DNA from 2 places in the Paenibacillus sp. JT22N7 genome. Region 2 is predicted to be linked to the other one. Evidence: a T-box and tRNA genes for the amino acid it is inferred to sense, from the RefSeq annotation. Region 2 holds a T-box; the other holds one or more tRNA genes.

Region 1 (3,483 bases), on a different contig from region 2:
CACGCCTGCCCAAATTAGCCTTGCTCTGTTTATGTGGAAAGAGTATACGGATGCGAATAAACCTTCCTTCCGTAAATCCGGCGTTTACTGCGCGGCTTTGGAATATTTGATTTGCGAAATTCAAAGCATTCCAAGCTCGAAAGCCGAGCTTGCCGAGAAGTACAGCGTATCCGTATCTACTCTATCGAAAAAATGCACCGAGCTGACCAGCTTCTTTATGGAGCAATATGCAGAGCTGCAAGCGGAGCAGCCTGAAGCTGCAGCCGCTGGCGATGCTGAGCGCGCGGAGCAGGCGCAGCAGGAAGAGCTTGTGAAGGCTTAAGCAAGGGCCCCCGGATTTCGGCTTAAGCAGCCAGCTGTTTCACTTCTAGCTACGGATCGTCTATTGCAGCAAAAGAGCCCGCCGCCTTCACATGAAAGTGAAAGCAGCAGGCTCTTTTCGTTTGTTTTTTTCCTGTGCATAGCTCTAGTTAATTGCTAGCGTTATTTGATGCTATTGCAGCCACACCTTGGTCTCGCCACCGTCGCTCGAGTATTCAATATACTCCGGGAACGCTTCTATAATAATGTATTCCGGATCGTGAGGTCCATCAAACCACTGCTTAAAGTTTTCATTCCATAGCTTCTCACGCAGCTTGTCGTCCGCACATAACTCGGCACGAGCCTGAATTTGAACAATATCGGTAGATGGCTTGCCATCGTATCCGACAAGAATGTGAACATTCGGGTTAGCCCGCAGCTCATCAACCTTGCTCGTATCGCGATTTGTCGCCAAATATAAGTTAAGTCCATCATGGAAAAGTGCCATATAACGCACCATCGGCTTATCGCCATTTACGGTAGCAAACGAGCAAACATGGTTCGCTTGCAGCACATCAATAATTTCCTGCTCCAATTGTTTTGTTGTATTCGGCATCGGTATCTCTCCTTTAAAGGTTCATCTTTTGCCAGACTTTCTGGCATCGCGCTTGCCATAGATTACCCCTTTTGCCGTTTTTTTAATCGGAGCTCTGTTTTGGCATGGCACCGTTAGATAAGCTGCTTTTCTTTAGCCTCCAACCAGCGCCAGCCGTATAGCAAACGTGCAGAAAACGTACATCAATCGTAAAGCAGACGCATGAATACGCCTGCTTGTTTTTAATCAAGAATATTTATGTTTTACTATTATTTATATTTCAACGACATCATTTGCCGTGAAGCGGTAAGGCTTCTTGGAATGCCGATTCGCATAGGAAGAAGCGACAATTGCTTCCGGTTTCAGACGAGCTTTCATCCCCATAGCTTCCACACGCAGTACCATTTCCGCCACATAGGCAGCTGTCTTGCTGACAGCCGGATCGGTTCCGGCATCGACGTCAATATACGCTTCAAAGGACGCGCCCTTGTAAACAAAAGGAAGCACAATATCCTCCATTTGCGCCCTGCGTTCGCCACCGAAAAACAGCGCTACCTCCTCGCTATATGACGTCTCCAGCGACAGCTTCTCCTTAATGGATTTCAGTTCCCGCGGAATGACGACCTGCCGATAGCAGGCCCATGCCCCTTTGCCCTCACGCTGGATAACGACGCCGGTAATCATCGTCGTATGTCCTGCATGCACCTGGCAGTCGGTACCGATCATGAAATTGTAATTTGCATGTGGATCAAGCGACATAAAACGGACAATGCGATCATGCACCTGCTCCAGATTTAGGCGTCTTTCCGATACATTGTGAAACTCCATGTCGTGAATCAATTGAAGATGTTTTCTTATTTTCATCATCGTCACCTGTAAAGCAATTAGGCTTCTTCCCTTCTTTAGTTGGATTAGTGTGCTTCAAGGGACTCGAACCCTTAGTTGTCCAATGAACAGCGGATTTTAAGTCCGCCGCGTCTGCCAATTCCGCCAGAAGCACAAAGTGATGGTGACGCATGGGGGATTCGAACCCGCCGTATCCACGAGTGAAAGTCGTGTGGCTTAGCCGCTTGCCGAATGCGCCTTAATTAAATAATCGCTTTTTAAAACAAGGGGCGCGGGTATCGAACCCGCCTCATTCGGATTTGGACTCCGAATCGCCTGCCTTGGACATGTCCCCCTCTATCGAATTGGCTGCCCCTCTTGGAATCGAACCAAGACGCACGGTGTCAAAGACCGTTGCCCTACCGTTAGGCGAAGGGGCATTATTGGGGAGATTAACCGGACTCGAACCGGTACTTATCAGGACCACAACCTGACGTGTTTGCCTTTTCACCATAATCTCCATGGTGACGCATGGGGGATTCGAACCCGCCGCATCCACGAGTGAAAGTCGTGTGGCTTAGCCGCTTGCCGAATGCGCCTTAATTAAATTACTACTGAATCAAACCAAAAAAGGAACGTTTGTTCTTGTTTTTGCAATAAAAAAACTACTTTCTCCCTCTCGGCTCCGCCTTGCCTCCTCGACTTCAGCCTACTTCAGCTAAGTTACGAGAAAACACAAACGGACCACTCACCAAGGGTGCAAGTAGTCTTCACGTATACAGATAATGAATCATCGGAATTATTCTACCCCGTGCTTCAAGATCAGGCTGCCGCTTCTCCCCCTTTGTTCAGGATGGAGCAGTCCGGCTGCGATACGCAAAAACAACGAATATTCGGTTCGATGCAGGCAACATGTAGGTTTTCATTCATCTCTTCTAAAGCTGGATGCTGCTGTTCATCCGCCTGATGCTTAACTGTTCCGCTCTGCACTTGCTCATACTGATGTAAATCAAGCTCCGCTTGCCAATTCATAAGCTGTTCTGCTGTGTTTTTCATTTCCTGCACCTTCCTTTCCTCTTCGTTATTGGTCTCGCCATGGAATCGGCTTACCGATCACGCATTTCACTTCAATGCTTTAACGCTTTAATTCATGTTCGACTTGATGCTTCTCATACTAGCATATCGACTTTTAACAAGTCAACCCTTTTTATTTCAAAAAATGAAAATAGTTTATATTATTGATTTTATTACCTTATATTCATGAATGACACACGGAAAATCGAATCATTTTTCGTTAATGAATGATTTTCTCCATCTGAAATATTCCTTTAGCAAATAAAAAAAAGGACTACTGCTCAGCGGCAGTAGTCCTTCATCTCCCCTTCAATAGCCTACCCATCCAGGGGCTCAGGCGAATACCTGGTTCCCTTCCGGTTGGCGTCGAAAGCATATAGGAGAAAGGCTGCTGCACGGGCTGTTCGCATTTTCGGCCTGCACAAAAAGATGGCTGCTCTGTTCAGAGCCCCACGGTTGTTCAAGCTTGCTATCATGATTGAATAATAAAATGGTTAACATGTGCCGTGCACTTCCTTTCCTTCGATTGATTATGTTAAATGGATTAAGTTAATATGGAGTCAACAACATCCGTTAATATTGCATTTAATCCTCGTCAATTGTTTCCCATCTTATAGCAAATAATCCTATGCTGTCAACAGTAAATATTTATTCGACTGTAGAAAGGATATCCGCTGCTTACAGGGTAT
Region 2 (3,483 bases):
TGATCTGAATGAGCCTGCAGGTATGGGACGGAGAGCAGTGGTATGCGAATGCCGTGCCGGTAGAACTGAACCACAAGCGCAGCCTAAAGGCCGTGGCTGCTGAGCCTGCAGATACAACCGAGGCCCCTTCGGTCTCGTTTCTGGAGCTCGCCGAAAGGAAGCGCCAAGCAGCCTGGAGCGCGAATACGCTTCGCTTTGCCGGAAAGGGCGGTGATGGCAGATGATCCTGCGTCCGTTTACACGTGAGATGGCACCTTGTTATGCGTTTGGAGCCCACCAAGAGGTGTTCGAACGATTAAACATGGCCATGGAGCACCGTTTACTTGGCGTCTTGAGTGGCGAGGTCGGCAGCGGGAGGTCTGCACTGCTGCGACGATTATTTGGAGCACTGGATCCGATGCGAACGTTGCCGATCTACCTCAGCATGGCGGATATGAAGTCGCGTGACTTCTATGCGCAGCTACTCGCACATGTGGATGAAGAGCCGCCTTACTCCGTCGCCAAAGCCCGTCAATTATGGGGCGAGGTAGCACGAAGGTTGTAGAGGATATGCATATTGGGCGCGTGCTCACAGATATGGATCGGCAATGGGGTTCGGCGGGGTAACCCGCCGCTTTCGCCGACCCCGAATGATTGGCGTTTGACCACTCGCCAGCATGACGTAATTGACGATCAAACGCTCACGTCATTGAAGGTGAGAAATTCACCGACAAACTGCGTGAGCGTTAACAATGTTCAAGAGTATTTCCGGTGACTCTCCAATGGCAAAAACTTTAAACCCGTTGAGGGGCGGGATTCTTGGGTTATTAAAAACGAATCGCTTCTGTCCATTGAATTAGACTCCAAGATAAGACAGTGCATGTAGCGTCTTATCCTGATTGACTTTCACTATCAATCGCAGATTATGATTTTTATCATCATGAAATCTTGACCTTTTTATCATCTATACTATACTAATATTAAATGAATATTTTTATGCGATGAAGAAGAAGAGTAAACAATATGAACGCCTCAGAGAGCTGATGGTTGGTGAAAATCAGTGCCGGATTACTGTTGAATGGGCTTCCGAGCTACTAGACTGAATTAGTAGTAGGTTTAGCGGATTGTCTCACCGATAAAAGAGACGAAGTATTGAAACACTTTTTCCGTTTCAGTATGGATAAGTGCGTTTACAACAGTAAACGAATGAAGGTGGCACCACGGGCTACTCGTCCTTTTTATATTAAGGATGGGTTGCCCTTTTTCAATTAGTATTTAAAATACGGAGGTTAGTTATGAAGAAAACTATCTTGACTGGAATAAAACCCACTGGACAAATCCATCTTGGTAATTACATAGGAGCAATAAAACCAGCCTTGGAAATAGCTAAAATACAGAATTATAAGGCAGCATACTTTGTTGCAGATTATCATGGCCTTACACAAATTCATGATGCCGAAGAATTCAGACACTTGTCATATGGTATAGCAGCAACATGGTTAGCATTAGGCTTAGATGCTAATAAAGCAATTTTTTATAGACAATCTGACGTTCCTGAGATTTTTGAATTAAATTGGATATTTAGCTGTTTTGCGCCTAAAGGGTTAATGAATAGAGCTCATGCATATAAATCTATTGTTGACAATAACAAAAAACTGAATAACGAGTTAGATGATGGAGTTAATATGGGGTTATATAATTATCCCATCCTAATGGCAGCTGATATTTTAATGTTTGGAACAGATATAGTACCGGTTGGTAAGGACCAAATACAACATGTTGAAATTGCTCGAGATATTGCAGAGAGTTTTAATCATAATTATGGAGAGACATTCAAATTACCAGATTATAAAATACAAGAGGATACATCTGTATTACCTGGTTTGGATGGTCGAAAAATGAGTAAAAGTTATAATAATACAATACCGCTCTTTGAAGAACCTAAAAAACTGCAAAAACTTGTTAATAAAATTAAAACGGATTCATTACCACCAGAGGCTCCAAAAGATACTAACACTTCGATCCTGTTTATGCTTTATAAGGAGTTTGCTTCGCCTACAGAAGTTGAAAAGATGAAAGAACAATATTTGAATGGCATTAGCTGGGGGGAAGCAAAAAAAGAACTGTTTGAAGTTATGAACAAATTTTTAGAAGAACCACGAGCGAAGTATAACGAACTAATGTCGTCTCCTGAAAAGATAGATGAAATTTTAAAAGATGGGGCAGAGAAAGCAAGAGCGATTTCAACTCCATTCTTAAAAGAAATTAAACGTAAAATCGGGATTTATGTATAGCATTGTGGACGCGGTAATAGTGAAGGAGACATTAATCGTTCCACTCTAGCGGATGATCAAGTTGCCTACAACTCCTGCCAAGCCCGGGCTGATCCGTCGCGGCGGTTGGAAGTTTGGGACATGCCTTTGCTCATATTAGGATCATTTCCCGTGCCAAATCCCGGCACCGCACGGGATAGGTAAAGTTATGCTGGCGGACGGTAGCGAGGTTTCCGGTTTCATTTGCGAAGGTTATGCGGTTGACATTTCGGATGCAGAGGATATAACAGCTTTATCCAATCGAACCCATTGTTCTGTAGGAACATCAAAAACTCCTTTTTACAATACCATCGGTCCATAGCTACCCAAAGTCGACAGGACACCGATTGGCGTAGTTGCAATAATAGTTGCTTGGCTAAATCATATTTGGTTAATCCAGAATCATCTTTTGTTAGTTTCTAAAACCGATAGGATAGCGGGTATTCAAGGACATTTTGGAGGACAGTTTGAATCACAATCAGATTCATACACCAGCTGTACGTTTTGGCTGAGGAGTCAAATAGCCGGCATAAGAAAGGCAATTTCTTCGCATAAGAATATGCAATATGGGTGTCATCCAGGTTCATACAATCTCCATTCTGCAAGCCCATATCTTTATCTTCTTGAAGTCTAGCCATTCGTTTTTGACCGAATAAAGCCTAGTCATACGGAGCTGAGAAAAACCGGCTCATCGTATACTGAGTCACCGTGAAAGACTTAAACATGATGGCCAATAAGGCATCTTTCGAAGCTAGAGACGCCATCTGATTAACGGAAGGACAATTCGAAACCAGCCCAATGACATACATAAAACAAAGTAACCATGGTGGAACACCACTACGTTTAGAGATTCCTGACTGCATGAGAAGTAAAGACAAGTCGAAGCGATCCCATAACTCTCGTAAAATGGGAGCACCCGCAACATGATCATGATCTAGCTTGCGAAACCGTGGCTGCTCAAGTGTTTCTTTCAAAAAAATCACCTAAAATCCTCTAAGATATACCCGGTTGAAAGGGTATCCTTTGTGATTATTTGGGTGATTCAGAAAAGTCAAGAGGGTTTTCTTGATTTATTCAACGATATACTGACTTTTGGAGATTTTCTATCAGTTGGGATGAACTGCATAAGTCATGTCTCAATACTAAGGAAGTGGAAAAAGCAGATGATCCTATCAATCTAGAGGAGCATCTG

Evidence for each region. A T-box is a leader RNA that pairs with one kind of tRNA and senses whether it is charged. The one in region 2 lies ahead of AC50Y5_RS13025 (tryptophan--tRNA ligase), so its partner is inferred to be a tRNA-Trp.
Region 1: it has a tRNA-Trp gene. The T-box ahead of AC50Y5_RS13025 (tryptophan--tRNA ligase) is inferred to sense a tRNA for this amino acid. The anticodon was not compared.

The regions. Positions count from the first base shown of each region.
Region 1 is NZ_JBXENY010000002.1:663,582-667,064, reverse strand. Features, by position in the region: gene AC50Y5_RS07685 (SEC-C metal-binding domain-containing protein) at 1-322, shown strand, start outside; gene AC50Y5_RS07680 (pyridoxamine 5'-phosphate oxidase family protein) at 494-916, opposite strand; gene AC50Y5_RS07675 (ribonuclease H-like YkuK family protein) at 1,169-1,762, opposite strand; tRNA gene AC50Y5_RS07670 (tRNA-Leu) at 1,811-1,895, opposite strand; tRNA gene AC50Y5_RS07665 (tRNA-Glu) at 1,903-1,979, opposite strand; tRNA gene AC50Y5_RS07660 (tRNA-Trp) at 2,005-2,077, opposite strand; tRNA gene AC50Y5_RS07655 (tRNA-Gln) at 2,087-2,160, opposite strand; tRNA gene AC50Y5_RS07650 (tRNA-His) at 2,165-2,240, opposite strand; tRNA gene AC50Y5_RS07645 (tRNA-Glu) at 2,243-2,319, opposite strand; gene AC50Y5_RS07640 (hypothetical protein) at 2,543-2,776, opposite strand.
Region 2 is NZ_JBXENY010000004.1:337,739-341,221, reverse strand. Features, by position in the region: gene AC50Y5_RS13035 (hypothetical protein) at 9-224, shown strand; gene AC50Y5_RS13030 (AAA family ATPase) at 308-544, shown strand; T-box leader at 972-1,219, shown strand; gene AC50Y5_RS13025 (tryptophan--tRNA ligase) at 1,275-2,273, shown strand; gene AC50Y5_RS13020 (allophanate hydrolase-related protein) at 2,431-2,613, shown strand.